Regions from separate parts of the Klebsiella oxytoca genome, predicted to be linked through region 1. Evidence: predicted binding sites of a transcription regulator. Region 1 holds the regulator's gene; each other region holds the start of a gene.
The links. The regulator ArgR, encoded in region 1, controls arginine synthesis, uptake and breakdown. The targets are predictions, from matches to a motif close to ANTGAATAAAAATACANT.
Positions count from the first base shown of each region.

Region 2: the regulator ArgR is predicted to act here: its motif matches at 8,356-8,373, upstream of argC (N-acetyl-gamma-glutamyl-phosphate reductase).
Region 3: the regulator ArgR is predicted to act here: its motif matches at 6,006-6,023, upstream of argA (amino-acid N-acetyltransferase).

Region 1 covers NZ_CP046115.1:4,879,071-4,888,994, forward strand. The annotation lists gene ttdA (L(+)-tartrate dehydratase subunit alpha) at 1-829, opposite strand, end outside; gene GJ746_RS22775 (SLC13 family permease) at 862-2,130, opposite strand; gene GJ746_RS22780 (GntR family transcriptional regulator) at 2,341-3,006, opposite strand; gene GJ746_RS22785 (GntR family transcriptional regulator) at 2,978-3,622, opposite strand; gene mdh (malate dehydrogenase) at 3,754-4,692, opposite strand; gene argR (transcriptional regulator ArgR) at 5,095-5,565, shown strand; gene yhcN (peroxide/acid stress response protein YhcN) at 5,920-6,183, shown strand; gene yhcN-B (DUF1471 family stress response protein YhcN-B) at 6,290-6,556, shown strand; gene GJ746_RS22810 (barstar family protein) at 6,613-6,882, opposite strand; gene aaeB (p-hydroxybenzoic acid efflux pump subunit AaeB) at 7,022-8,989, opposite strand; gene aaeA (p-hydroxybenzoic acid efflux pump subunit AaeA) at 8,995-9,924, opposite strand, start outside.
Region 2 covers NZ_CP046115.1:146,301-156,224, reverse strand. The annotation lists gene trmA (tRNA (uridine(54)-C5)-methyltransferase TrmA) at 76-1,176, shown strand; gene GJ746_RS00725 (YijD family membrane protein) at 1,223-1,582, opposite strand; gene fabR (HTH-type transcriptional repressor FabR) at 1,598-2,233, opposite strand; gene sthA (Si-specific NAD(P)(+) transhydrogenase) at 2,430-3,830, shown strand; gene oxyR (DNA-binding transcriptional regulator OxyR) at 3,813-4,730, opposite strand; gene argH (argininosuccinate lyase) at 4,999-6,372, opposite strand; gene argB (acetylglutamate kinase) at 6,449-7,225, opposite strand; gene argC (N-acetyl-gamma-glutamyl-phosphate reductase) at 7,232-8,236, opposite strand; gene argE (acetylornithine deacetylase) at 8,421-9,572, shown strand; gene ppc (phosphoenolpyruvate carboxylase) at 9,828-9,924, shown strand, end outside.
Region 3 covers NZ_CP046115.1:4,372,877-4,382,800, forward strand. The annotation lists gene GJ746_RS20410 (acetate/propionate family kinase) at 1-1,125, shown strand, start outside; gene GJ746_RS20415 (L-threonine kinase) at 1,476-2,342, shown strand; gene cobD (threonine-phosphate decarboxylase CobD) at 3,478-4,557, opposite strand; gene amiC (N-acetylmuramoyl-L-alanine amidase AmiC) at 4,575-5,828, opposite strand; gene argA (amino-acid N-acetyltransferase) at 6,056-7,387, shown strand; gene GJ746_RS20435 (hypothetical protein) at 7,537-7,851, shown strand; gene GJ746_RS20440 (hypothetical protein) at 7,889-8,200, shown strand; gene recD (exodeoxyribonuclease V subunit alpha) at 8,212-9,924, opposite strand, start outside.

The sequences.
Region 1 (9,924 bases):
GGTGCGACCAGCAGCCAACGTTCACCGCCACCCCGATGGTGGAAGGATGACGCGCGGTGTTTTCAATATTTACGCCCATAACGGAGGTATTACCGGACATCCCCTGCGGCCCGAGGCCGATTTTGTTAATGCCGTCTTCAAGCATTTTTTCCAGCGAAGCCGCGCGCTCATTCTCATTGTGCGAACCTATCGGGCGCATCAGTGCTTTTTTCGACAGCAGCGCCGCCGTTTCAACGGAAGTCGCCACCCCCACGCCAACCAGCAGCGGCGGACAGGCGTTAAGGCCATAGCTGGTCATCACGTCCAGCACAAAGCGGGTTACGCCTTCATAACCTGCGCCCGGCATCAGCACCATCGCTTTACCCGGCAGAGAACAGCCGCCGCCCGCCATATAGGTGTAAATACTGCACCGATCGGAATTGGGAACGATCTCCCAGAATACCGTCGGCGTACCTTTACCTACGTTTTTACCAGTGTTGTATTCATCAAAGGTTTCAACGCTGTTGTGGCGCAGCGGGGAATCCACGGTCGCTTTGATCACCGCTTCACGCAGTAGCGCCTCCAGTTCACCGATCAGCGGGAAGTTAGCCCCGCACTCCACCAGAAACTGAATCACGCCAGTATCCTGGCAGGAAGGGCGATCCAGCTCTTTTGCCAGACGCTGGTTCTCAATCATGGTCGTAAAGATGACGTCGGCCAGTTTACTGGTCTCTTTCTTATGCAACTCTTCCAGTTTTGCGGTGACATCATCTGGCAAGACTTTGCCGGTGTACCCCACAAATTTGGCCATAATATTGGTCATATGGGATATCTGTTCACTTTTGCTCATAAATGCTCCTTAGTCAGAACAGCGTCCGTTAATTACGGATGAAAAGGGAAAAGGATTGGCAGCAGAATCAGGCTGACAATGGTGGAAACGATGATCAAAGGGATGCCAGCTTTGGCGTAATCAACAAACTTATACCCGCCGGCCGACAGCACCATCATGTTGGCCGGCATGCCGATAGGCGTGGCGTAGGCGCAGGAGCTGCCGATAACCGTCGCCATCAGTACTGCCCGAGGATCGGCGCCCATGCCTGCGGCAATCGATAGACTGACCGGCACCAGCAGCGCAACGGTCGCGGTGTTGGACATAAAGTTGGTCATGATGACGGACAGGGCAAAGACAACGACCAGCAGCATAAACGGCGAAGAGTTTTGTCCCAGCATGCCAATCACGTGATCGGCAACCAGTTTTCCCGCCCCGGTCATTTCCAGCGCTTTTGCCAGGGCCAGAGTGCCGCCGAAGATAAAAATAGTTTGTGAATCAATGGCTTTATAAGCCTGTTTTTCAGTGAGCACGCCAGTTACTACCAGCACCAGCGCACCGATACAGCCAGCTACCGCCAGGCTAATACCAGTCTGCTTTTCGAAAATCATGCCGAGGATCGTGGCGATCAGAACAAGCAAAGAGAGGATCTGCTTCCAGCGCGGGACGTGGCTGTAATCGCGCTGTTCGCCGACGCTGCCTACTTCGCCGCTGTTTGGGTAATTCGGCAGGAACTTATAGCCGATAGTCAGAAAGTAAAGAATGCCGCAGACCAGCATCGGCAGGCCCACTTTTGCGTATTCAAAGAAACCGAAGCCGCTGCCGATATTCTGTAATGCTGATTGTGCAATAAGGTTGCCCGGCGCGCCAATCAACGACAGGTTACCGCCGAGCGCAGCGGCGAAAACCAGCGGCATCAGCAGTCGGGAACGGGCAAAGCCTGATTTTGCCGCCACGCCGATAACGACCGGGATCAGGACAGCTGCGGTACCGGTATTGGAGAGGAAACCGGACATCACGCCAACCACGACCATAATGGTAAAAATCAGCTGTTTTTCCGTTTTAGCGAAGCGCGTAATCACGCCCCCCACCTTATTCGCCATCCCGGTTTCAAATAGCGCCCCGCCGACGATAAACATGGCGACGAAGAGAATGACGTTGGTGTCGATAAAGCCGGCGAAAGCCTGCTTGAGATTGAGCACGCCGGTGAGAACCAGTGCGACGCAAACCACCATAGATGTGACCGCGAGCGGTATTTTTTCCCACACAAACATGGCGATAGCAAACACCAGCAAACATAGAGTAATGGTAATCGGTTCCATATTTATAGTTATCCAATCAATGATATATGATATTGTATCCAATATTGACAGGGGGGAAATTATTCCCATGCAAAGAGTAAGTCAATGCGTTTTTCACGAAAGCGTCAGGATTGAGATCTTCATCAAAATCTCACAAAAGCAGTAACTTAGAGTAATTAATTCATGGAGCGAATAGATAAGGAGCCTGCAACGATCATGCAGGCGGTTAGGTCATGCCGAGGGCTCGCCGACGTAGCGCGTCAGCATATTCTCCATCGAACGGATGATATGCTCGCGCATTCGCTGACGGGCCAGCGCTTCATTATGCTGCTCCAGGGCCTGTAAAATCCCTTTATGCTCGCGTATGGAAATGATCGCGTACTCTTCCTCGGTGACCTTATGCCCCATCGATAGCCCGTTCCACATATTGCTGAGCAGCAGCTTCATTTTGCCGTTTCCGGCAGCGTTCCATATCTCCATATGAAAAGCCTGATTGAGGTCAGAATATTCAGCTGAGTTATTTTCCGCCAGCGCTTTTTCCGCAGCGTAATGGACTTCGGCAATGCGCGAAATGTCCGTCCCAGGGCGAGAAGCTTTAGCGACCGCTTCGCTCTCCAGCAGAGCGCGAATCTCGTAATGCTCGCGAATCGTTTGTTCGTTAATCCCCAGCACAACCGCCCCTTTATTGGGGCGGACTTTAATCAGCCCATCCGCAGCCAGTATCTGAAATGCTTCACGCACGGGCATACTGGATACGCCAACCATGCTGGCGATCCCTTCAAGGGTAATTTCTTGCCCTTCAACTAAATCTCGCGACAGTATCGCTTTACGTAATACTGCCGCGACCTGCTCTTTCGCTGAAAGAAGCTTAATTTTCCCTAATCGAGGCTTCTGCACTTTCCCAATCCTTCATGTGTTGACGCATTATTTCTGCCAGAGAGAGGAAATAACGCTGCGTTTCCTGCACGATCCCGGCGCAGTCGCCTTGACGGATAGCATCCATCAGAGAACTGAGTATTTGCGCCGACTCCTGATTATCCTCTTTCAGATACAGAATGACATAGCCGATATAACCATCTAAAAACTGCTGATAAATCTTTTCCAGATAGCGGTTATCAATATAAGAAATGAGCGCCTGATGAAACGCCAGCTCCCGTATCTTCTCACCTGGATGCCCCAACTCTCGCGCTCTCGTAGCCAGCGACTCGCCTGCCGCCGCAGGCACCAGTGAAAAAAGCACCGTTGCCATTGCGGCAATGGCCTGGAAAATATGGCTGATGTGGTCAGGCTCCAGCCGTGAGACCTGCATATGGCGGTTTGGCAAGCGCACCAGAAACCCTTCCTGCTCCAGGGCCTGTAACGCTTCACGAACCGGCATACGAGAAAGCCCCAGCTGTTCCGCAATACTCTCCTGCGTGAGCTCATCTCCCGGTTTCATACTGCCGGAAAGGATCTCGTAACGGATCATTTGAGTAATGTGGTCCCTGGTCTGCTTTCTTTCGATTTTTTTCACGACGCCCTCGTTTGTTGCCGCTCAAGACGCGGGGAGTTTAGCAGATTTACCAGCAGGTTGAGTCATTCAGGGGCGGGAGAAAGGCATAAAAAAGCCGGAACCCAGGCTCCGGCTAATCTTTTTATGAAACGTTATTTATTCACAAATTCTTCGCCCAGTGCGATATCTTTCTGCAACGTATCCAGCATCCCTTCCAGCGCCTGCTGTTCGAAAGCGCTTAGTTTGCCAATCGAGCGACGCTCTTCTACGCCATTTTTACCTAACAGCAGCGGCTGCGAGAAGAAACGGGCATACTGGCCATCGCCTTCAACGTAGGCACATTCGATCACGCCTTTCTCTCCCTGCAGAGCGCGAACTAAAGAGAGACCGAAACGCGCGGCTGCCTGTCCCATCGATAGCGTCGCGGAACCGCCGCCGGCTTTTGCTTCGACAACTTCAGTACCGGCGTTTTGAATACGTTTAGTCAAATCCGCCACTTCCTGTTCGCTGAAGCTCACATCCGGGATTTGTGACAATAAGGGAAGAATGGTCACGCCTGAGTGGCCGCCGATAACCGGGACCTCGACATCTGAAGAGGATTTATTTTTCAGTTCGGCAACAAAGGTATTTGAGCGAATAATATCCAGCGTAGTTACGCCAAATAGCTTGTTCTTATCGTAAACACCGGCCTTTTTCAGTACTTCTGCGGCAATTGCAACGGTAGTGTTTACCGGGTTGGTAATAATCCCGACGCAGGCCTGCGGGCAGGTTTTAGCGATTTGCTGTACCAGATTTTTCACAATACCGGCATTAACGTTGAATAAATCGGAGCGATCCATACCAGGTTTACGCGCTACGCCAGCAGATATTAACACGACATCAGCGCCTGCCAGTGCAGGAGTGGCGTCTTCGCCGGAAAAACCTTTGATTTTTACATCGGTAGGGATATGGCTTAGATCAACCGCCACGCCCGGAGTTACCGGAGCAATGTCGTACAACGAGAGTTCTGAACCTGAAGGCAGTTGGGTCTTAAGTAGTAGGGCAAGCGCCTGGCCAATTCCACCAGCGGCGCCAAGGACTGCAACTTTCATCCTAAACTCCTTATTATGGTTAAAATAATCTTTCGTTATTCCGTCGCCTGGACCTTAATTCACAAGATGAACAATTACAATAATTATGGCTGAAGAATGCGTGGTCGTGCGCAGCGATGCATTTTCCTCCCTGAGACTGACCATCCAGCAAAACGTAGAACCGGATCGACTATTGGTTACAATACACCCAGCACATTGAGCAGAACAACATCATTTAATAACATTTCATTTACTTTTTTATCAATTTGCGACCCGTGACGAAAGCATGTTCCTTGTTAGTGTTTTTTGCTAAAATATGCGCCCTTCATAACATTATTTACGCTTCTCCCCTGCGGATTATTTGCATAAAAATGCATGCTTATGCATAATGATGTTGTTTTTACCACCATAACTGGGTGACTTATGCGTAGTTCGGCAAAACAAGAAGAACTGGTTAAGGCGTTTAAAGCGCTGCTTAAAGAAGAAAAATTCAGCTCTCAAGGTGAAATCGTCCAGGCGCTTCAGGATGAAGGCTTTGATAATATTAACCAATCTAAAGTCTCACGTATGCTCACTAAGTTTGGCGCCGTCCGTACGCGTAACGCCAAAATGGAGATGGTTTATTGTCTGCCTGCCGAGCTTGGCGTTCCGACGACCTCCAGTCCGCTAAAAAACCTGGTGCTGGATATCGATTACAACGATTCGGTCGTGGTCATTCATACCAGCCCGGGAGCAGCACAGCTGATTGCCCGCCTGCTGGACTCTCTTGGCAAGGCTGAAGGTATCCTTGGTAGCATTGCGGGTGATGACACTATCTTTACCACCCCAGCGAGAGGTTTTACCGTTAAAGAGCTGCATGACGCCATTCTCGTCCTGTTTGAACAGGAACTCTGATTCCCTCCCCCTCTGGTTAACACCAGAGGGCACCCTTCAAAAAATTATCATTTCTTTAACATTTTGTGTGTTTTTCCGCTTATATACATACTTTTACCTAACAAAAACGACTTAAACGCACAAAAGATCAAATCCATATATCATTATGATTTTAATAGATATATTGATCATACGTGGCTAAAAAATAACATTTCTAATACTTATACGTTATAAAAACGACATTTCTTTGTAATCATTTACATGAATAACAATTAGCAAGGTATTAATATTTTCAGTGATTAGTGTATACTTGATTTTGTGATGAGGGTCACGAAACAAAGGCCCCCAACAAAAAGATTCGACGAGGTGAACATCATGAAAATCAAAACCACTGTAGCAACATTAAGCATTCTTTCCGTTCTGTCCTTTGGCGCCTTCGCCGCTGACTCCATCAACAGCGAACAGGCTCAAGGCCGTCAGGCAATCGGCACTATTTCCGTCGGCGCGGTAAGCTCTTCCCCGATGGATATGCACGAAATGCTGAACAAAAAAGCGCAAGAAGAAGGTGCTTCTTCTTATCGCATCATTGAAGCACGTACCGGCGATCACTGGCACGCAACCGCTGAACTGTATAAATAAGATTTAACAATTGTCGGCCATTTACTGAAACAGAATCTCGCCAGCGGCCTCACAGACGCACAATAGTCTGATGCCGCTGCAAAAAATTAAGGTTGGAGAAAAAATTATGAAAAGCGCAATTATCATCGCATCCCTGGGTCTGGCTTCCGTTCTCTCTTTCGGCGCAAACGCAGCCGTGAATCAAGTGAGCGCAGAGCAGGCGCAAAATCTGCAATCCATGGGCACCGTTTCCGTTTCTCAGGTAGGCAGCGCTCCGATGGATATGCGTCAGGAACTGGCAGCTAAAGCTGAGAAAGAAGGTGCCAGCAGCTACCGTATTATTGAAGCACGCACCGGCGACAACTGGCACGCTACAGCTGAGTTGTACAAATAAACCCTCGTCGTCTTATCCGACGACTTGCCCCCGCCCTGTCGGGGGCTTTTTTATGGCTACCGCACGTTAAAACGAAGTTCTCCTTCCAGTTCTTCCTCCGCCTCATCAAATAGCAATATTAACGCGCCAAAGCGCCGCCGCTGATTCTCGCTTAGATGAACAAACTCGATCTCCAGCGGTAGGGGCAACAGACCGGCGGTCACCGCCTCCCACAACGAATCAAGGTTGTTCACTCTCTCATGCTCCAGAGCGAAGGTGCGTGAAAACTCACGATAAAAATCCTGCTGCTCAGCTATTTCATCGAAATCAAAGGTATAGGTATTCATTGCCCGCATCCTGTCCACACCTGCAGCTCTTCATAGCCCGGAACCCCGGCATGTAGTTCCACTCTGACGGAGGAGTTATTGTTCTGACAGTTAAGTATAGCGATAAAAAAACCGACGCTTCAGGCGTCGGTTCTGGCGGTTAGCTATTGGTTAAAACATGCTGATACTTATGCAGCATATCCACCAGCCTGCGTACCGGCTCGGTCACCTGCTCAGAGGCTTCCCAGAGCTGTAATTTTTGCTGGTAGACATCCAGCTCATCAAGCAGGCGAGTAAAATAGTAGCGCCGCTTGTCATCATTGCTGGCGGAAATAACGCGATCCGCCGAACGACGCAGCTGCCGGTGAAAGGCGGAGAGGTCGTCATTTATCGGTACCGGCGCATCGCGTAAACGCTGGTGCGCGATAATCAGGGTCAACGCCAGGCGAAACCGGGCAATATCACCCGGAAATTTATTCAGCAGCAAAAAGAGCTGGCGATAGAGGGCCGGTAAATGGTTCTCTTTACGTCGCGCGGTATTGGTGGTCAGCGATGATACCGCTGCCGACACGAACTGGTTGAGCAACACGCGACCGGTGCGGGCCTGCGAGTTATCGCGAACCAGCAAGATCACCATCAGCGCGAGGAAACATCCCACGATCTGACCTAAAGCGCTATCGAGAAACTGATTGAATTCAAACTTCATCGGATTATCGAGCACCAGAATATTAATCGTGCTGGCCAGTGCCCCCAGCGATCCCAGCCGCCGCTTTTGTACCTCAATGCCGATAAAAAATGCCATCACCGCGAGGCTGATACACAGCAGCAGCATACTTTGTTGAGTGGCGGGCATAATCACGAGGAAAAACAGCGCGCCCAGCGGTAAAGCCGCCAGCGTGCCGTAGAGGAAATCAATAGCCACCATTCGCGGATTGGGCAGACGCATGGCTAAGGCAGTGACAACCGCAATCATCACCATCGCTCCGCTACCGGAAGTCCAGCCAGTCCATAGCCAGAACAGCGTTCCGAGGATACAGGAGATGGACGTGCGCCAGAAGTTAACCATCGCATGGTGTCGCTCGGCGGATTCCGCCTTCACTACCACTTCCCCTTGCAGCACTTCCTCTTCAATACGGCTGATTTTGGTATTACCGACGACTCCCCGTTTCAAAAGCAGATAGCGCGTAGCGGCCCCGACCCAGCTGTAGATCGTCACCGGCGTATTGTGCTCCCCCTTCCAGGTCAAAAAGCGGCGCATGCGCTTTAGCTGCCGGTGCACATCCTGCACGGTCTCTACCGGTTCAGCAAACAGCTCCCGATAATCATCGGTGACCATCTCAGGCCGGGTATTCTGAATCAAAAAGGTTTCACAGGCCTGAGTAATCAAGGTCAGAGAGAGCGTATTGATAGCCTTCAGCCGCTGGTTCACTTTTGCCCAGCGTGAAGATTCCATGATCAAATTGGCGCGCATCCCTTCCAGCCCGTTGGTACGGCGAACCAGCGCGCTCCAGGCCTTATCGACCTCATCTTTATCGCCATATGCCACGCAAAGCTGCATCAGGCGATATTGATCGATCAGCAGATTATCCAGCTCAAGGTCGATCTCTTTTTTAATCGAACGCGGCGAAAATAGCAGGTCCGCCACGATGGCGCTGACGATACCCACCACAATTTCACTGCAGCGTTCGACGGCGAACTGCGGTGCCAGCATCGGTTCTTCGTGGATGGTGATAACAATGATAAGCGCGGTATAGCCCGCCAGACCCCAGGCGTAGGAGTTTTCAACCCGTACCAGCGAGGAGATCCAGGTACAGAATCCCGCCCACAGGCAGCAGACCAGAACCATCAGTAGCGGGGCGCGGATCATCACAATGATGATCGCCAGCGCCGCAATACAGCCAATGAAAGTACCGACAATACGCAGCATCCCGCGATAGCGAATAGCGCCAGAGTAAGGCTCACCTCCGGCGGCAAATGCAGGACCAGCAGCAACAATAGCGGCGGTAAGCACCGCCCAACGCGGTGTTTCCAGTTGGAAGTGAAAACCGACGAATAACGCCAGCACCACCGCACAGGCTAATTTAACGGCAAAGCGGAGATGCCGAAGCTCGATGGTGAAGATCCCCATGGCGGTTAACCAAACTCACGCAGGCGCATCGCCAGTTTCTGGAAAAAGTTTGCCCGACGGGTATCACGATCGTCTTTACCGGTAATCACCACCGTTGCGGTAGTCCCCGCAGGCCAGAGGTTACCCTGCTGTTGGTCAAGACGAATGCGTACCGGTACCCTCTGCGCCAGGCGCACCCATTCAAGGTTTGAATCAATAGAAGCCAGCCCTTTAGAATCGCTGCTGCTGCTGGCATTAGTGACGCCGGCGGCAATGCTGTCGACGGTACCCTTAAGGGTTTGCACGCTTCCCAGCGGCGTAATTTCGGCTCGAAAGCCGGGACGTACGCCCTCAAGCTTGGTCTCTTCAAGATAGGCCATCACATAGAAAGTATTCTGTTTAACCAGCGCTACAGCGGTCGAACCGCGGGTAATAAACTCGCCGCGGTAAACATTCAGGTTAGTCACCCAGCCATCGGCCGGGGCGCGAATTACCGTGCGTTCGAGATCAAGCTTCGCCAGATCGCGGCTCGCGACCGCTTTGGCTAGCTGATGCTCAACGGTTTGCAAAACGTTATTCGCCTGATCAATTTCTTCCCGGGACATCGCCTGGACGCCAAGACGATTACGACGACCGGCTTCAACCCGTTTCTCCTGCGCCAGAGTCTGGTAGTAGGAAACATCGGCTTCCGCCTCGGCTAATGCTTTCTGGTAACGGGGTTGATCGATGATGAACAAAACCTGGTCTTTCTTAACCAGCTGGTTATCCTTAATATTCACCTGCGAAATCAGTCCGGAAACATCGGGAGCGATGGCCACGATATCCGCACTAAAGCGCGCATCGCGCGTCCAGGGCGAGGCGGTGTAGTACACCCATGCGCGAAAAATCGCCATAAATGCCAGGATAACCAGTATCACAGTGATTGCGGTACGGAGGATATTTCTTGTTAGTGTTTT
Region 2 (9,924 bases), 660 kb from region 1:
CTTATATCATCAGGGCTGGACATCCCCGACGCTTTCCCTACAATCCCCGCGTACTTATTTTATTCAGGATACATCATGACCCCCGAACACCTTCCTACCGAACAATATGAAGCGCAGCTGGCAGAGAAAGTCGTCCGTTTGCAGAAAATGATGGCGCCTTTCAGCGCTCCGGTTCCGGAAGTGTTTCGTTCGCCGGTCAGCCACTATCGCATGCGCGCAGAGTTTCGCCTGTGGCACGATGGCGATGACCTGTACCACATTATGTTTGATCAGCAGACCAAATCCCGCATTCGCGTCGATACCTTTCCGGCCGCCAGCGAGCTGATTAATCAGCTGATGACCGCCGTGATTGAGGGCGTCCGCACTAATCCGGTGCTGCGCCATAAGCTGTTTCAGGTCGATTATCTGACCACGCTGAGCAATCAGGCCGTTATATCGCTGCTGTACCATAAAAAGCTCGACGACGAATGGCGTCAGCAGGCGGAGCTTTTCCGCGATGCGCTGCGGGCGCAAAACCTCAATGTGCATCTGATTGGCCGCGCAACAAAGACTAAAATCGAGCTGGATCAGGACTATATCGATGAGCGCCTGCCGGTAGGCGGGCGTGAAATGATCTATCGCCAGGTTGAAAATAGCTTCACCCAGCCAAACGCAGCGATGAACATTCAGATGCTGGAGTGGGCTATCGATGCCACGAAAGGCGCAACCGGCGATTTGCTTGAGCTGTACTGCGGTAACGGCAACTTTTCGCTGGCGCTGGCGCGTAATTTCGATCGCGTGCTGGCAACGGAGATAGCCAAACCGTCCGTAGCGGCGGCGCAATACAATATTGCCGCGAATCACATAGATAACGTGCAGATTATCCGCATGTCGGCGGAAGAGTTTACCCAGGCGATGAACGGCGTGCGGGAGTTTAACCGGCTACAGGGAATCGACCTGAAGAGCTACCGGTGCGAGACGATTTTTGTCGATCCACCGCGCAGCGGTCTGGATAGCGAAACAGAGAAAATGGTGCAGGCCTATCCGCATATTCTGTATATCTCCTGCAATCCGGAGACCTTATGCCAGAATCTGGAAACGCTCAGTGAGACGCATGAAGTGACGCGACTGGCGCTGTTCGACCAGTTCCCGTATACCCATCATATGGAGTGCGGCGTGCTGTTAACGAAGAAGTAAAACGTTGGCAGGAAACCCGGCAACAGCGCTGTTGCCGGGCGATACATTATTCAGAAGCCGTATTCTTACGATTACGTACCTTGCAGCCAATCCAGAACACCATAATCACCGAAAGCACCGCCGGGAAGAAGTTAGAGCCGATGTCCGGATACTCCGCGCGTACAACGGTGCTATAAACCAGCACGCCCAGGATAAAACAGCCAGCGGCAAGTCCCGGTAAACCCACGGGCATACTACGATTCTGATAGCGCTGATGCAGACAGTAAACCGTCAGCACCAGCGACAAAATAGGGAAGATGGAAAAAGGGACAATTGAGCTGAACAGCGCAGCAAAGGTTCCATTAATGGATAGACCCGCGATCAGTGCCAGCAGTAGCGTACCTCTATCTTGTTCTGAATGTTTCATTGCTCGTCCTTCACGTTATTCGGAATGATTTGATATTTTTTCTTGTTCACGGCGATACCAGTAATATGCGCCTTTCGAGATCATTCTAAGCTGCAGCACCAGGCGTTCTTCCAGCTGTCGACGCTGCTCAAGACTCACATCCAGGGCCTCGGCGCCAGCGTTAAAAACGATGGTGACCATAGCTTCAGCCTGCGCTTCGGTAAAGGCGCGCGGCATATGATTTTCGATTTCTAAATAGTCGGCAAGTTCCGCGATGAAATGCTGAATTTCACGCGCCACGGCGGCACGAAACGCCGCAGAAGTCCCCGACCGTTCACGCAGCAACAGTCGGAAGGCGTTCGGGTTATTACCAATGAATTCCATAAAGGTGGAAACAGAGGTGCGAATGACGCTGCCGCCTTTCGCGATACGCTGACGCGCCTGACGCATCAGCTGACGGAGCATGAGCCCGCTTTCATCAACCATGGTCAAACCAAGTTCATCAACATCACGAAAATGTCGATAGAAGGACGTTGGGGCAATCCCCGCTTCCCGCGCAACCTCACGCAGGCTTAAGCTGGCAAAACTCCGTTCAGCACTTAGCTGACTAAATGCTGCTTCCACCAGCGAACGCCGGGTTTTTTCTTTTTGTTGCGCTCTTACGCCCATCACGATGTCTGAATCCTTCCATAAGCTCTTCCGGCACTATACCAGAGATTAGAACTAATCGGTTTACACTGGATTGTGAATGATTGTTTACGAGCCGTTTCTGCTTTTATGCCGCAAAAAAGCACAACGATAATTGGGTTAAAGCGCGCCGAATGTTATCATCGTGTTTATTTTATGTATAAAACAGGTGAGTAATGCCATGTCACACTCTTGGGATTATGATGCAATTGTGATTGGTTCCGGTCCTGGCGGAGAAGGTGCCGCCATGGGGCTGGTGAAACAGGGAGCACGCGTTGCCGTCATTGAGCGCTACCATAACGTCGGCGGCGGTTGTACCCATTGGGGTACCATCCCGTCAAAAGCCCTCCGCCATGCCGTCAGCCGTATTATCGAGTTTAACCAAAACCCTCTCTACAGCGACCATTCCCGTCTTCTTCGTTCCTCCTTCGCCGACATCCTGAACCATGCCGACAGCGTCATTAACCAGCAAACCCATATGCGTCAGGGTTTCTATGAGCGTAACCACTGCGAAATCCTGCAGGGCAATGCCCATTTTGTTGATGAACACACGATCGCGCTGGAATGCCACGACGGTACTGTGGAAACGATCACGGCGGAAAAATTTGTGATTGCCTGTGGTTCGCGCCCGTACCATCCGGCAGACGTGGATTTCCACCACCCGCGTATTTATGACAGCGACTCGATTCTTAGCCTGCATCATGAACCGCGCCACGTGATTATCTACGGCGCCGGGGTGATCGGCTGTGAATATGCGTCGATCTTCCGCGGGATGGAGGTCAAGGTTGATCTGATCAACACCCGCGATCGTCTGCTGGCGTTCCTCGATCAGGAGATGTCCGACTCGCTCTCCTATCACTTCTGGAACAGCGGCGTGGTCATCCGCCACAATGAAGAATACGAAAAGATTGAAGGCGTTGATGACGGCGTCATCATGCATCTGAAATCCGGCAAAAAGCTCAAAGCGGACTGCCTGCTGTACGCCAACGGCCGCACCGGGAATACAGATTCTCTGGCGCTGGAAAATATTGGCCTGCAGACCGATAGCCGCGGTCAGCTAAAGGTCAACAGCATGTACCAGACCGCCCTGCCGCATATTTATGCCGTCGGCGATGTCATTGGCTATCCAAGCCTGGCCTCTGCTGCCTACGATCAAGGGCGCATTGCGGCCCAGGCGTTGGTGAAAGGCGAAGCATCTGCGCATCTGATTGAGGATATTCCTACCGGGATTTACACCATTCCGGAAATTAGCTCCGTCGGTAAAACCGAGCAGCAGCTGACGGCAATGAAAGTGCCTTATGAGGTAGGACGCGCGCAGTTCAAACATCTGGCACGAGCGCAGATTGTTGGGATGAGCGTCGGTACGCTGAAGATCCTGTTTCATCGCGAAACCAAAGAGATCCTCGGGATTCATTGCTTTGGCGAGCGCGCGGCCGAGATCATTCATATCGGCCAGGCGATCATGGAGCAGAAAGGCGGCGGTAACACCATTGAGTACTTCGTTAACACCACCTTTAACTACCCGACCATGGCGGAAGCCTATCGGGTAGCGGCGTTAAATGGCTTAAACCGCCTGTTTTAACGCGGCGTCGAAATGGCCATCCATCTTACCGCGGATGGCCTCCGCCAGATGCTCATAACGGCTACGCAGCGGGGAGCCCGGACGATAAACCAGCCCAACGGTACGTCTGGGTTCCGGCTTGATGCAGGGCACATAGACCACGCCATCGCGCTTTCTCTCCTGCGGCACGGCTAAGGCCGGTAGTAGAGTAATGCCGCTGCCGGCAGCCACCATGTTACGCAGCGTTTCGAGGCTGGTCGCGCGAAAGTGGGTATCCTCATCGGCACCAGCTTCAAAGCAGAAGCCCATCGCCTGATCGCGCAGGCAGTGGCCATCTTCCAGCATCAGCAGCTTTTCACCCGCCAGGTCCGACATCGGTACGCACTCGCGGTTAGCCCATGGATGATCTTCGTAAACAGCCAGCATCATTGGCTCATCAAACAGCGGCACTTCAATAAAAGCTTCGCTCTCTTTAACCAGCGCCAGAATCGCGCAGTCGAGCTTACCGCTATCTAGCTGCGCCAGCAGCTGATGGGTCTGTGCTTCATGCAGATACATTTCCAGCTTAGGAAAGGTCTGGTGCAGCATTGGGATAATCAACGGCAACAGATAAGGGCCAATAGTCGGGATCAGTCCGATATGCAGCGGCCCTGACATCGTCTCTCCCTGCTGGCTTGCCATTTCCTTAAGCACTTTGACTTCGCGTAACACGGTACGCGCTTGATCCACCAGCAGCAGCCCTGCCTGGGTGAACAGAACCTTACGGCTGGTGCGCTCCAGCAACATCACGCCGAGTTCATCCTCCAGCTTGCGGATTTGTCCGCTGAGCGTAGGTTGGCTGACGTGACAAGAATCCGCCGCGCGGCGGAAGTGGCGGTGTTCGGCTAGCGCTACCAGATATTCAAGATCGCGAATATTCATTATTCATCCTCCATCGCCACGATAGTCCATGGCGATAGATAGAATAGCAACGAACGATTATCCCTATCAAGACTTCTGTTCAATAATAAACCCATAAATGAGGAAAACTTCATAAAATCATCGAGGTTCCTCATCAATATCTCTACCCGGATAACTAAAGCCAACGTGAACTTTTGCGGACCTTGTGTCCGCTTTTTTTTGCATAAAAAAGCCCGGGGATTGCCCGAGCTTCATTGATTAACCGCCCTGAAGGCGGAACGGCTAAGATTTAGACCAGACGCTGTTTGGCCTCAGCAATTGCGCGGGCAACCTGCTGCGGAGAAACGCCACCTTTAGCCGCACGCTTATCCAGACACGACTGCAGCGACAGGATTGGATAGACGTCATCAGCAATAACGCTGCTAAACTTCTGCAAATCGGTCAGCGGCAGTTCTTCCAGCGGCTTGCCCTGGGCTATGGCCTCAACCACCGCTTCGCCGACAATATGGTGCGCTTCACGGAACGGCACGCCTTTAGCTACCAGATAATCCGCCAGCTCGGTCGCATTCGCGTAGCCCTGCTGCGCCGCCTCTTCACAACGCGGGCGTTTTACCTGAATACCGTCAAGCACCAGAGCCGCCATATGCAGGCAGTCGAGCCAGGTATCAAGCGCGTCAAACAGCCCTTCTTTATCTTCCTGCATATCTTTGTTGTAGGCCAGAGGCAGCCCCTTGAGGGTCATCATCATGCCGGTAAGCGCGCCCTGTACGCGACCGCATTTACCGCGGATCAGCTCCAGCGCATCCGGGTTTTTCTTCTGCGGCATCAGGGATGAGCCGGAGGTTACGCGGTCAGAAAGCTCAATAAAGCCCGCTTCACCGGTATTAAAGAAGATCAGATCTTCGGCAAAGCGCGACAGGTGGACCATGCCGATTGAAGCATCGGACAGCAGTTCGAGCACGTGATCGCGATCGGACACGCTGTCCAGGCTATTGCGGGTAGCCGAAGCGAATCCCAGCCAGCCGGCAAGCTGTTCACGATCGATTTCATAGGCGGTACCCGCCAGCGCGCCGCAGCCCAGCGGGCTGACGTCCAGACGCTTCAACGCATCCTGCAGACGGCTTTCATCACGCGCCAGCATTTCGACATAGGCCAGACACCAGTGGGCAAATGTTACCGGCTGCGCGCGCTGCAGGTGGGTATAGCCCGGCATCACCGCGTCCTGATTAGCCTCCGCCGTCTCAACCAGCGCGCTTTGCAACTGGCGATTCGCCGACAGCAGCTCCACCACGGTGTCTTTGCACCATAGCTTCAGATCTGTCGCGACCTGGTCATTACGGCTACGCCCGGTATGCAGCTTTTTCCCCAGCTGGCCGACCTTGTCGATCAGTTTACCTTCCACCCAGCTGTGAATATCTTCCGCATCGCTTTCGAGGATCTGCTGCGGATTCGCCCGCACCTCTTCCAGCAGAATATTCAGCGCCTCTTCCAGCTGCAGTTGTTCATCAGCGGTCAAAACGCCAACCGTCACCAGCGCTTTGGACCAGGCAACAGAGCCAACGATATCCTGCTCCGCCAGGCGATAATCAAAGCGCAAAGAGTCGTTGAACTGTTTGAACCGCTGATCCGCTGCCTGAGTAAAACGCCCACCCCAAAGTGCCATAACATGCTTCCTTAATATCTTTGAATTTTATTGCCCGGTGCGCTGCACCTACCGGGCCGACAAAATGATTATTTGATTATGCCAGAATACGCGTGCCGATCGGCGTACCGTTAAACAGCGCAGGCAGCTGTTCCGCGTGGCGCCAGGAGGCGATATCCACCGGACGACCTAATGTCCGCGCCGCGTCCAGAGCCGCATTCACCTTGACGATCATTCCGTCGGTAATGATGCCCTGTTCAATCAGCTGCTCAGCCTTCGCCGCGGTCATTTCAGCAATACGCTGGCCTTTGCCATCGAGAATACCGCTTACGTCAGACAGCAGAATCAGATCGGCACCGAGCGTTGCCGCCAGCGCGGTGGCCGCCTGGTCGGCGTTAACGTTCATCAACTGGCCCTCATCGGTGACGCCGATAGAGCTCACGACCGGCAGATAGCCACCCGCCAGCAGCGTGTTAATCAACGCCGGAGAACCTGGCTGAGCGAATCCGACATGACCAAGCTCTTCATCTAGCTGCGTCACTTTGACGCTATCGCCATCGCCGAGGAATAGCCCAACGGAAGCCAGGCCGTGCTTTTTCGCCCAGGCCAGCAGCGTTTTATTGGCGGTACCCGCCAGCGCGCCGGTAATAATATCGATCTGATCCGCCGGCGTGACCCGCAGACCATTTTTCTTTTTCACCGGCAGGTTGAGCTGCTTCATGAGTTCATCCACCACGCAGCCGCCGCCGTGCACAATAATCAGCGGGCGCTGATGCGACTCGCGGTAGTTCACCAGCGCCGTAAACAGGCGCTCCAGCGCTTCTTCGCTATCCAGCAGGACGCCGCCGAGTTTGATAATTAAAGGATTCATCATCACACCTTAAATAAGAGACTGCGTCTCAGCGAAGCCGAAACGAATATTAGCGCACTGAACGGCCTGCGCGGCCGCGCCTTTCAGCAGGTTATCTTCCGCCGCCACCACGATGATATGTTCATCCTGGACCGCAAAACCGATATCACAGAATGGCAGACCGACCACATTTTTCAATGCAGGGACGCCTTTGTCGTATAAACGTACCAGCGGTTTATCCGCGTAGGCCTGCTGGAATACCGCCGCAACCTGCTCTTTGCTAACGCCTGGCTTCAGACGGCAGGTGATGGTTTCCAGAATCCCACGTTTAAAATTGCCCAGATGCGGGGTAAAAATAACCTCCGCGCCCAGGTGGGTTGAAATTTCCGGGTGATGACGATGGTTGAAAACGCCATAGGGTTGCAGGCTAACTTCGCAGAAGCTATTACCGATAGAGGCTTTACGCCCGGCGCCGCTGACTCCACTGGTGGCGTTGATCACCGGCCACTGGCTAAGATCTAATAACCCCGCGTCGATCAGCGGTTTTAACGACAGCTGGGCCGCCGTCGGATAGCAGCCCGGTACGGCGATCAGATTCGCCTCTTTCAGTTTATCGACGCTCCACTCGGCCAGGCCGTAAACCGCCTGCTCCAGCAGCTCAGGGTGCTGATGAGTAAAACCGTAATATTTTTCATAGAAGGCGCCGTCATTCACGCGAAACGCCCCGGAGAGATCGAACACCACGCAGCCTGCGGCAAGAAACTGTGGTGCAAGGTCATGGCTAACCTCATGCGCGGTGGCGAGAAAAACCACGTCCACTCCGGCGCTAAACTCGCTGATATCGGACATCGGCTGCAGCGGCAGATCGACAATGCCTTTCAGCTGCGGATGCAAATCGGAAACTAATTTTCCCGCATCATTGCTTTGCGCGGAGACCGTCAAAGCGGTTATGGTCATATGAGGATGGCGATTTACATAGGCCACTAGCTCTGCGCCGGCATAGCCGCTGGCGCCCACAATCAGCGTGTTCAACATTGGGGCTCTTCACCTTCTTGCTTACGTATATTTGCCCTGGAAGACCGTGGCCTTCCCCACCCTGTTGAGCCGTAAGAGCATCATCCTTACATTCGATGGGTTTTCTTACGCTCAACGATAATGTATTTTTATTCACAAATAATGCATGAATATTGATACTATCATGACCCGAGGTGTGTCAACAATGAAAAACAATTTACCGCCCTTTATCGAGATTTACCGCGCGTTGATCGCCACACCTTCCATCAGCGCGACCGAAGAGGCGCTGGATCAAAGCAATGAGTCTTTAATCAATTTATTGGCAGGCTGGTTCCGCGATATTGGCTTTAACGTTGAAGTTCAGCCGGTACCGGACACGCGGAACAAATTCAATCTGCTGGCCAGCACTGGTCACGACGCGGGCGGCCTGCTGCTCGCCGGACATACCGATACCGTGCCGTTTGATGATGGCCGCTGGACCCGCGATCCTTTTACCCTGACCGAGCACGACAATAAGCTATACGGCCTTGGCACCGCCGATATGAAAGGCTTCTTCGCTTTCATTCTCGACGCCCTGCGTGACGTTGATGTCACTAAACTGAAAAAGCCGCTCTATATTCTGGCAACGGCCGATGAAGAAACCAGTATGGCCGGCGCCCGCTATTTCGCCGAAACAACCCAGCTACGACCAGACTGCGCCATTATCGGCGAACCGACTTCGCTGCAGCCGGTGCGCGCACACAAAGGTCATATATCCACCGCGGTTCGCGTCCTGGGGCAGTCTGGCCACTCCAGCGACCCGGCGCGCGGCGTCAACGCCATTGAGCTGATGCACGATGCCATCGGCCGCATCATGCAGCTGCGCGATGACCTGAAAGAGCGTTATCACTACGCCGCGTTTACCGTCCCGTATCCCACGCTTAACCTCGGGGCAATTCACGGCGGCGATGCCTCCAACCGCATTTGCGCCTGCTGTGAACTGCACATGGATATTCGCCCACTGCCCGGCATGACGCTCAACGATCTTAACGGGCTGCTGAACGAGGCGCTGGCACCGGTGAGCGAACGCTGGCCCGGACGCCTGACCGTATCTGAACTGCATCCGCCGATCCCTGGCTACGAATGCCCACCGGACCATAAGCTGGTCGAGGTGGTCGAGAAACTACTCGGCGCGCAAACCGAAGTGGTGAACTACTGTACCGAAGCGCCGTTTATTCAGACCCTGTGTCCGACGCTGGTATTGGGTCCAGGCTCTATTAATCAGGCCCACCAGCCTGATGAGTACCTGGAAACGCGTTTTATTAAGCCAACTCGCGAGCTTATCACTCAGGTGGTCCATCATTTTTGTTGGCACTAAAACGCGCACCCTTCCGCTCAATTCTGCCTGTGTGGAAGGGTGGCACTTATCACATTTTCATAAGCAACACTTATCAAGCGACCTCTGATTTAAATTTGGCAAATTGCCGCGATTTATTCGTTTGCTGAACCGATTTCGCAACAATTGACGTGGGGGTTTTTACGTGGCTTTATAAAAGACGGTTGCTTATCCACCGCTCAAATTATCGAGCGCCGGATATAACAAAATAAAATGAGATGGGGTGTCTGGGGTAACATGAACGAACAATATTCCGCTTTGCGTAGTAATGTCAGTATGCTCGGTAAGGTGCTGGGCGACACCATCAAGGATGCGCTAGGAGAGAACATTCTTG
Region 3 (9,924 bases), 510 kb from region 1:
GGACTGATTGAACGTATCGGCATGGCAAGTGCCCGGGTCACTCTTAAAACACCCGGGCAAAAATGGCAGGAGTCGGCGCCCGTTGCCGATCACCGTGAAGCCGTCACTCTGTTGCTGGAGAAACTCCTTAGCTACCGCGTTATTAACAGCTTGCAGGATATCGACGGCATCGGCCACCGCGTGGCGCACGGCGGGGAGCGCTTTAAAGATTCCACGCCGGTGACCGATGAAACCTTAGCGGAAATCGAGCGCCTGGCGGAGCTGGCCCCGCTTCATAATCCGGTCAACGCGCTGGGCATTAAAGTTTTCCGCCAGCTGCTGCCCGACGCACCGTCGGTGGCGGTGTTTGATACCGCGTTTCACCAGACGCTGGACGAGCGCGCGTTTATCTATCCGCTGCCGTGGCGCTACTACAGCGAGCTGGGCATTCGCCGCTACGGCTTCCACGGCACCAGCCACAAGTACGTCAGCGCGACGCTGGCGGAAAAGCTGGGCGTACCGCTGAGCGCCCTGCGCGTGGTGTGCTGCCATCTCGGCAACGGCAGCAGCGTTTGCGCGATCAAAGGCGGGCGATCCGTTAACACCTCCATGGGCTTTACGCCGCAGTCCGGCGTGATGATGGGTACCCGCAGCGGCGATATCGACCCTTCAATTTTACCGTGGCTGGCGCTGCATGAAGGGAAAACGCCGGAGCAGCTCAATCAACTGCTGAATAATGAATCCGGCCTGCTGGGGGTTTCCGGCGTTTCGCACGATTACCGCGATGTCGAGCAGGCAGCGGACAGCGGCAATCGTCAGGCGGCCCTGGCGCTCTCGCTGTTTGCCGAGCGCATTCGCGCCACCATCGGCAGTTATATTATGCAGATGGGCGGCCTGGACGCGCTGATCTTTACCGGCGGCATCGGTGAAAACTCCGCCCGCGCCAGGAGCGCCATCTGCCATAACCTGAATTTTCTCGGGCTTTCGGTCGATGAAGAGAAAAACCGGCACAATGCCACCTTTATTCAGACCGAGCAGGCGCTGGTCAAAGTGGCGGTCATCAATACCAATGAAGAGCTGATGATTGCCCGCGACGTGATGCGCCTCGCACTTCCTGAAGTAGAGACATTAACCGTTTCAGCCTGAGCTCGCCGCCAGGCAAATTGCGGTGAATCATGGAAATAGCGGGATCGGTATGACACTATGCGCTTAAAATTCTGAAACTTTACCCTAAATAATTCAAGTTACAGGACAAAGCACTTGTGCTTTGAACAGCGCTTGCGCTGGCCCCGTAGGGGCGAGGCCGCAGGCCGAGTAACGCGGCAAACGAGTGACAAATTCGTCTGGAACGAATTTGAACAGCCAAAGGCTGGCTTTAGTGAGGGACAGGGATGTCCCTCATCGTCCCCAGGAGCTTACATAAGTAAGTGACTGGGGTGAATGAGAGCAGCCAACGCCCCTGTAGCTTGAAGTATAACGGGTAAAAAGGTGAATATGTGGCCGTAGCGCAATGCCCCGCCTCCTGCGGCGAACTCATCCAGGGCTGGATCCTCGGCAGCGAGAAGCTGGTCTCCTGCCCCGTTGACTGGTACAGCACCGTCGAGGTGGACTACGGTTCACCTCGCGCGGATGAACGCCCGCTGTCGCGTGCCATGGTCGACCGGCTGCTGAGCTACTGGCGCTATCCGCCGGAGCTGAGTAAAGAGATTCGGATCGATATTTGTTCGACGATTCCGGTCGCCAAAGGTATGGCCAGCAGTACCGCGGACATCGCCGCGACGGCGGTAGCCACCGCGCATCATCTCGGCCATCCGCTGGATGAACCCACCCTCGCCCGGCTCTGCGTCTCCCTGGAGCCCACCGACAGCACCCTGTTTCGTCAGCTCACCCTGTTCGACCACAATACCGCCGCCACGCAGATTGCCTGCGGCAGCCAGCCTCAGCTCGATCTGCTGGTACTGGAAAGCCCCGCCACGCTGCTGACCACCGATTACCACCGACTTCCCCGGCTTGAAAAGCTACACGCCCATTCCGCCTCTCTGCACCAGGCCTGGGAGAAAGTTCAGCAGGCCTGCGAGACGGATAATCCGCGACGAATGGGGGAAGCGGCGACGCTCAGCGCTATCGCCAGCCAGCATCTGTTACCAAAGCCGGGGTTTGATACGCTGCAGGCGCTGGTGGAAGAGTGCGATTTATACGGTATTAACGTGGCGCACAGCGGTAGCGTGGTCGGCCTGATGCTCGACCGGCAGCGTCACGATATTGAGTATTTGCAACGGAGGCTGGAAGAAACTCGGCTTACCGAATTCTGGCCCAGGCAGCATCTGTTGCGCATGGTGCATGGCGGCGTCGAGCTGCGCTAACTCTGCCGCAGCTATGCCCCGGAGGCGGCGCTGCGCGCCTGTCCGGGCTACCGGACCACAGACGGCTGTAAACCTGTAGCCCCGCTAAGCCCAGCGCGAGCCGGGGAGAAGACCGCAACAATACCTCATGCCGTACACCTTCCCCGGAGGCGGCGCTGCGCGCCTGTCCGGGCTACCGGACCGCAGACGGCTGTAAACCCGTAGCCCGGCTTAGCCCAGCGCGAGCCGGGGAGAAGACAGCAACAAACCCTCATGCTGTACACCTTCCCCGGAGGCGGCGCTGCGCGCCTGTCCAGGCTACCGGCCCGCAGACGGCTGTAAACCCGTAGCCCGGCTAAGCCCAGCGCGAGCCGGGGAGAAGACCGCAACAAAACCTCATGCTGTACACCTTCCCCGGAGGCGGCGCTGCGCGCCTGTCCAGGCTACCGGACCACAGACGGCTGTAAACCCGTAGCCCGGCTTAGCCCAGCGCGAGCCGGGGAGAAGACAGCAACAAACCCTCATGCTGTACACCTTCCCCGGAGGCGGCGCTGCGCGCCTGTCCAGGCTACCGGCCCGCAGACGGCTGTAAACCCGTAGCCCGGCTAAGCCCAGCGCGAGCCGGGGAGAAGACCGCAACAAAACCTCATGCTGTACACCTTCCCCGGAGGCGGCGCTGCGCGCCTGTCCAGGCTACCGGACCACAGACGGCTGTAAACCCGTAGCCCGGCTAAGCCCAGCGCGAGCCGGGGAGAAGACCGCAACAAAACCTCATGCCGTACACCTTCCCCGGAGGCGGCGCTGCGCGACAGTCCGGGCTACCGGCCCGCAGACGGCTGTAAACCCGTAGCCTAGCTAAGCCCAGCGCAAGCCGGGGAGAAGACCGCAACAAAACCTCATGCCGTACACCTTCCCCGGAGGCGGCGCTGCGCGCCTGTCCAGGCTACCGGCCCGCAGACGGCTGTAAACCCGTAGCCCGGCTAAGCCCAGCGCAAGCCGGGGAGAAGACCGCAACAAAACCTCATGCCGTACACCTTCCCCGGAGGCGGCGCTACGCGACTGTCTGGGCTACCGGACCGCAGACGGCTGTAAACCTGTAGCCCGGTCAGCGCAGCGCCACCGGGAAGAACCGCTGACGAACAATGGCGGCAGACACCTACTCGCTAAATATCCGCCTGAAAGCCGTTAACAGCTGCGTATTTTCCTGCTGGCTGCGGATCGCGACGCGGAAGTAGCGCCCGTCGAGCCCGGGATAATTGGCGCAGCTGCGGATCAGAATATGCTGTTGCAGCATCGCATATTGCAGATCAAGGCCCGGCACATCGCAGCGCAAAAACAGATAGTTTGCCCGACCGGGATAGACCGTCAGGCCGGGAATATGGCGCAATTGATGGTAAAAACGCTGCCCCTCTTCCGCCAGCCACTGCCAGGTTTTCTGCTGATAAGCGCTATCCTGGAGAATGATCTCTCCCGCCAGCGCAGCAAAGGCGTTAATTGACCACGGCATCTGGCGCTCGCGCATCCGCGCCACCGCCCGCTCATCGCCATTCACCAGATATCCCAGGCGCAGGCCGGGAATCGCATAAAACTTGGTCAGCGAACGCAGCACCCACACGTGCGGATGGTGGCTCAGGAGCGGAATAAATCCCGGCTCGTCGGGAATAAAATCGATAAACGCCTCATCAAGAATCAGGGCGATGCCCAGCGACTGACAGCGTTCGGCAATCCGTTCCAGCAGGTGGCGCTCGGGCAGCAGACCGGTTGGATTATTCGGGATACAGAGAAATAAGCAGTCCAGATCCGGCGTCAGTGCGTCGAGAATCGCCCCGGTGAGCTGCCAGCCGTCCTCTTCACGCAGCAAAAACTCCCGTACCGCGCAATCGACCGACTGCAGCGCCCGGCGGTATTCGGCAAAGCCCGGGGCGACGATCATGGCCTGGCGCGGCTTAAGACCCTGAACGAGCGTAAAGATCGCTTCGGTTTCGCCGTTTCCGGCAAGGATCCAGGAAGCCGGGATCTGGTGATGTGCCGCCAGCGCGAGGTGCAGCTGCTGATACTCAACATCGGGGTAACGTTCGGCGCAAACCATATTGTCGATGATGGCGCGTTTTAAACTTTCCGGCATCCCCAGCGGATTGATATTAGCGCTAAAATCGAGCAGCTGTTCCGCAGAAATACCCAATAGCGCGGCGGCTTCGCGGATATTGCCGCCGTGCGCGCTCTTCAGTAGAGCCATTTCACTATCCTGTTGCGTTACCCTCGCCTTGCCAGCGTGGCGCCGTCGGCGAAGTAGGCTTTAATCCCTGCCAGAATCGACTCTGCAACCTGCTGCTGGAATTTCGCCGTTTTCAGTTTACGCTCCTCTTCGATGTTACTGATAAACGCGGTTTCCACCAGAATCGATGGAATATCCGGCGCTTTCAGCACCGCGAAGCCCGCCTGCTCCACCCGGTTCTTGTGCAGGTTATTAATATTGCCCATCTTTTCCAGCACCGCCTTGCCGAACTTCAGGCTGTCGGCAATGGTCAGCGACTGCACCATGTCGAACATGGTGTGATCCACGTAGCGATCGCCGCTTTTACTGACGCCGCCAATCAGATCCGAGGCGTTCTGCGTCTGCGCCAGGTATTTGGCCGCGGTACTGGTGGCCCCTTTAGTTGACAGGGCAAACACCGACGAGCCGCTGGGCTGGCGGCTGGTAAACGCATCGGCGTGAATAGAGACAAACAGGTCGGCGCGCTGCTTCTGCGCTTTGGCAACCCGCACCTTCAGCGGAATAAAAACATCCTCGTTGCGGGTCATATAGACCTTCATATTGCCCTCTTTCTCGATCAGCGCGCGCAGCCGTCGGGCAATCTGCAGTACCACATCTTTCTCGCGAGTGCGGTATTTCCCCACCGCGCCGGAGTCCTCGCCGCCGTGGCCGGGATCGAGCATGATAACAATTGGTCGATCGCGCCCGGCTTTACCGGGCTTAGGCCCGCTCTCCGCAGGCGGAACCTGGCGCTGAAGATCGCCTTTATTGTAATCTTCGAGCAGCGCCAGCAGCGGATCCTGCACGTCGGTGGCGTTGGAAGGATAAAGATCCATCACCAGCCGCTCTTTAAATCCGGCGACCGGAGCCAGCGCAAACAGCTGCGGTTTAACGTTCTGTTTTAGCTCGAAGACCATGCGTACGGTTTGCGGATCGAACTGACCCACGCGGGCGGATTGAATATAGGGATCGTCGCCGCGGATCTGGCTCCCCATACCTTTCAGGACGGAATTAAGATTAACCCCTTCCAGATCCACCACCAGCCGTTCTGGATTGCTGAGCGCAAACTGCCGATATTTCAGGATTTGGTTAGACTCCACGGTGACGCGCGTGTAGGTCGACGATGGCCAGACGCGCACGGCAACCACCTGCGCCGCGGCAGCTAACCCAACCGGACTCACACTCATTAACCACATGGCGCCCGCCCCCTGTAAAAAACGGCGGCGGCTTAATCCTGACTTGTATCCCGACATGCCACTCCCAAGCAGTAAGAAATCATTGGTAGTTAAAACAAACAGATTGACCAGAAACTTTAACGAAAGGCGCATAACCTGTCATCTATAAAAGGGTAAACAATCTTTGACAGCCTGATTTGGCTCACACTGTTTTCTCGGTTCAGCAAAAAATTGGGGCTTGCGTTTGCTGGAAAAACAGAATAAAAATACATTAATTACGAATAATCATGCATTGAGGTTGTGCCATGGTGAAGGAACGTCGCACCGAACTGGTAGAGGGATTCCGCCATTCTGTCCCCTATATTAACGCCCATCGGGGTAAAACGTTTGTCATCATGCTGGGCGGAGAAGCTATCGAGCATGATAATTTTTCCAGCATAGTCAATGATATTGGCCTGCTCCACAGCCTGGGAATTCGTCTGGTGGTGGTCTATGGCGCCCGCCCGCAAATTGACGCCAATCTGGCTGAACATCGCCACGAGCCGGTTTATCATAAACAAACCCGAGTGACTGACGCCAAAACCCTTGAGCTGGTTAAGCAGGCGGCAGGTATGCTGCAGCTGGAAATTACCGCCCGCCTGTCGATGAGCCTCAACAATACCCCGCTGCAGGGCGCGCATATCAATGTGGTCAGCGGCAATTTCATTATCGCGCAGCCGTTGGGCGTGGATGACGGCGTGGATTACTGCCACAGCGGGCGCATCCGCCGTATTGATGAAGAAGCTATTCACCGTCAGCTGGATAACGGCGCGATTGTGCTGATGGGCCCGGTGGCGGTGTCGGTCACCGGCGAAAGCTTTAACCTGACCTCCGAAGAGATTGCCACCCAGCTGGCGATTAAGCTGAAAGCCGAAAAGATGATTGGCTTCTGCTCATCGCAGGGGGTTTACAGCCAGGATGGCGAGATCGTCCCTGAGCTGTTTCCCAATGAAGCTCAGGCGCGGGTAGAAGAGATGGAGGCGGGCGAAGACTACAGCTCCGGGACGGTACGTTTCCTGCGCGGTGCGGTAAAAGCCTGCCGCAGCGGAGTGCGCCGCTGCCACCTGATAAGCTATCAGGAAAACGGCTCCCTCCTGCAAGAGCTGTTCTCGCGCGATGGGATCGGTACGCAGATAGTGATGGAGAGCGCCGAGCAGATCCGTCGCGCGACCATTAACGATATCGGCGGCATCCTTGAGCTGATTAGCCCGCTGGAACAGCAGGGAATTCTGGTCAGGCGGTCGCGCGAACAGCTGGAGATGGAAATAGATAAATTCACCATTATTCAGCGCGACAACACGACTATCGCCTGCGCCGCGCTCTATCCGTTCCCGGAAGAGAGAATTGGCGAAATGGCCTGCGTAGCGGTGCATCCGGATTACCGTAGCTCTTCGCGCGGCGAAATGCTGCTCGAACGTATTGCCGCTCAGGCGAAACAAATGGGCCTCAGTAAACTGTTTGTCCTCACTACCCGCAGCATTCACTGGTTCCAGGAGCGCGGGTTTACGCCGGTAGACGTCGACCTGTTGCCGGAGAGCAAGAAGCAGATGTATAACTACCAGCGCCGCTCAAAGGTGCTGATGGCAGATCTGGCCTGATAATATTATCCCCGGAAGCGCATCCGTAACCGGGGATAAATCTCTCTCGTCCAACAACCTGGTATTTTTTAATCTATTCCCCTGACCGCTGGCCTCGCTTATATTAGCTTAAGAACGGAGTTGCAATATAAGCACGGAGAGCAGCCTGAATGATCCTTTCTGAAAACGATTCCCCTCGCTACAGGCGAATAATTGCCGCACTACTCTCTTTATATCCCTGGCTGCTGATGGTGTTGGTCTTTCTTAATGTCAGGGATAAACCCGCAGGCGGATTTTTCAGCGCAGGCGCGGCGTTTGCTTGCGCGCTGGCCGCCCTGTCATTCATTAATATTATTATTTCCATAATTTTCATCATGCTGGTTAATGTATTTATCACGACCAGAGAAAAAGGAAACGCCGGTTATTTCTGGGCAATAAACTCTATTTCTTTATTGTGGATAATTTCCCCGATATTTAATCTTTGAGCGTTTCATTGCAAAACACAAAGGATGTGTACTCATTATGCAGAAATCACCAAACTGGTTTGTGAAGAATATAAAGCTAATCGTCACCGTTATTGCGCTTTATCCCTGGCTACTCGTTCTGCTGATGATGATGGGCAGCAGCGGCGCTTCCGGAAGCGCCCTGGGAGCCGGGCTGTTCATTTTCTTTGTTTTCATCGTCCTGTCGATCGTTAACCTTGTGATTTCAACCCTGATTATCGTGGTGGCTAATGTCTCAACGCCTCCGATCCCCAAAGGCTCGGCAAAGTATTTTCTCGCCATGAATTCCATCTCGCTGCTATGGCTGATGCCTTTACTGGCGCCCTATTAGCCGCCGGGCTCTCACCCGGCGGAAAAAATATCCGCCAGTCCGCTGCGGCGTTCGGTACGCGCGACAACCGCCTGGGTCAGTACCTGTTCGTCAGCGTAGATCGACAGCTGCTGCTTAGCGCGGGTTATCGCGGTATAAACCAGTTCGCGGGTCACCAGCGGCACGCTGCGCGAAGGCAGGATCAGCGCCGCGTGATCGAACTCCGACCCCTGCGATTTATGCACCGTCATCGCCCAGGCGGTATCGTGCTCCGGCAGACGGCTTGGCTGTACCGACTTGATGCTGCCATCGGGCAGCGGGAACCAGACGCGCAGGCCTTCGCCTCTTTCCAGCGCGATACCGATGTCGCCGTTAAACAGCCCCAGCGCGCTGTCGTTGCGGGAGATCATCACCGGGCGCCCCTCATACCAGCGCGAATGGCGCGGTAACGTAATCGCCCGCTTACGGTTGAGCATCTGCTCCAGCTGTTCATTAACTCCGCTGACGCCATACGGGCCCTCGCGCAGCGCACACAGCAGCTGGAATTCGCCAAAAGCGGCGATCATTTCTTCGGGCTCTGCCCGGGCGCGCAGCAGCTGCAGGAAGCGGTCGTAGCCCGCCTGCGCCTGATTCAGCATCGCTTCATATTCCTCGCTGGTACTGAGCGGATGCAGGGCAATATCGGCAAAAGATTGACGTAGCGTCTCCCTGACCGCCCGGCGTTCACCGCTGTTCACCGCCGAGGCCAGATGGCCGATACCGGAATGGCGACCGAAACGGTAGCTTTTCTGCAGCAGGCACAGGCTATCGCGGAGCGAACCGGCCATATTACCCTCGCCTGCCGGAACCGGCTGACCGGTTAACCGCGCGAGCTGCGCCGCCCGCTCCGGGGTATATCCAGCATTCACCCACGCGCAGATATCGCCCAGCACCGCACCGGCTTCTACCGAAGCCAGCTGATCGCGATCGCCGAGGAAAATAACCCTTCCATGCGCAGGCAGCGCGTCGATCAGGCGCGACATCATCGGCAGGTCAATCATTGAGGCTTCATCTACTACCAGCACGTCAAGATGCAGCGGGTTACCGGCGTGATAGCGCATCCGCTGGCTTCCCGGCTGAGCGCCCAACAGGCGATGGAGAGTGCTTGCCTCGGTCGGCACCAGCGTTTTTTGTTCTTCGGTGAGCGGAAGACGGCGCAGCGCCGCGCCAAGAGACTCGGTCAGACGCGCGGCGGCTTTACCGGTCGGCGCCGCCAGGCGAATACGGCAGCGCGGGCTGGCGCTGGTCTGGATCAGCGCGGCCAGCAGTTTAGCGACGGTCGTAGTTTTACCGGTACCGGGGCCGCCGGAAATCACCGAAATCCGGCGGGTCAGGGCAACCGCAGCAGCTACTTTTTGCCAGTCAACTTCATCCCCCGGCGGAAAAAGCGCGTCGAGGGTCGCGGCCAGCCGGGTTTCATCAACGTCCAGAACCTGATTGGCTTCGTTAAAAAAGCGCGCGACGGTTAATTCGTTGCGCCACATCCGGTTGAGATAGAGCCGTTCGCCGCAGAGGATCATCGGCGCCGGTCGCTCACCGCGGCTGACCGCTTCAGAATCGAGCAGCAGCGGCAACCAGGTGTCCGGCTTACCTGTCAGTGCAAGGAGCTGCTGGCTTAGCTCTGCCGTTTTACCGTTCAGCAGTTCATCATCCTGGAGACGTGAGATCGGCAGGCAGACGTGCCCTTCACCGGCGTCGCGGCTGAG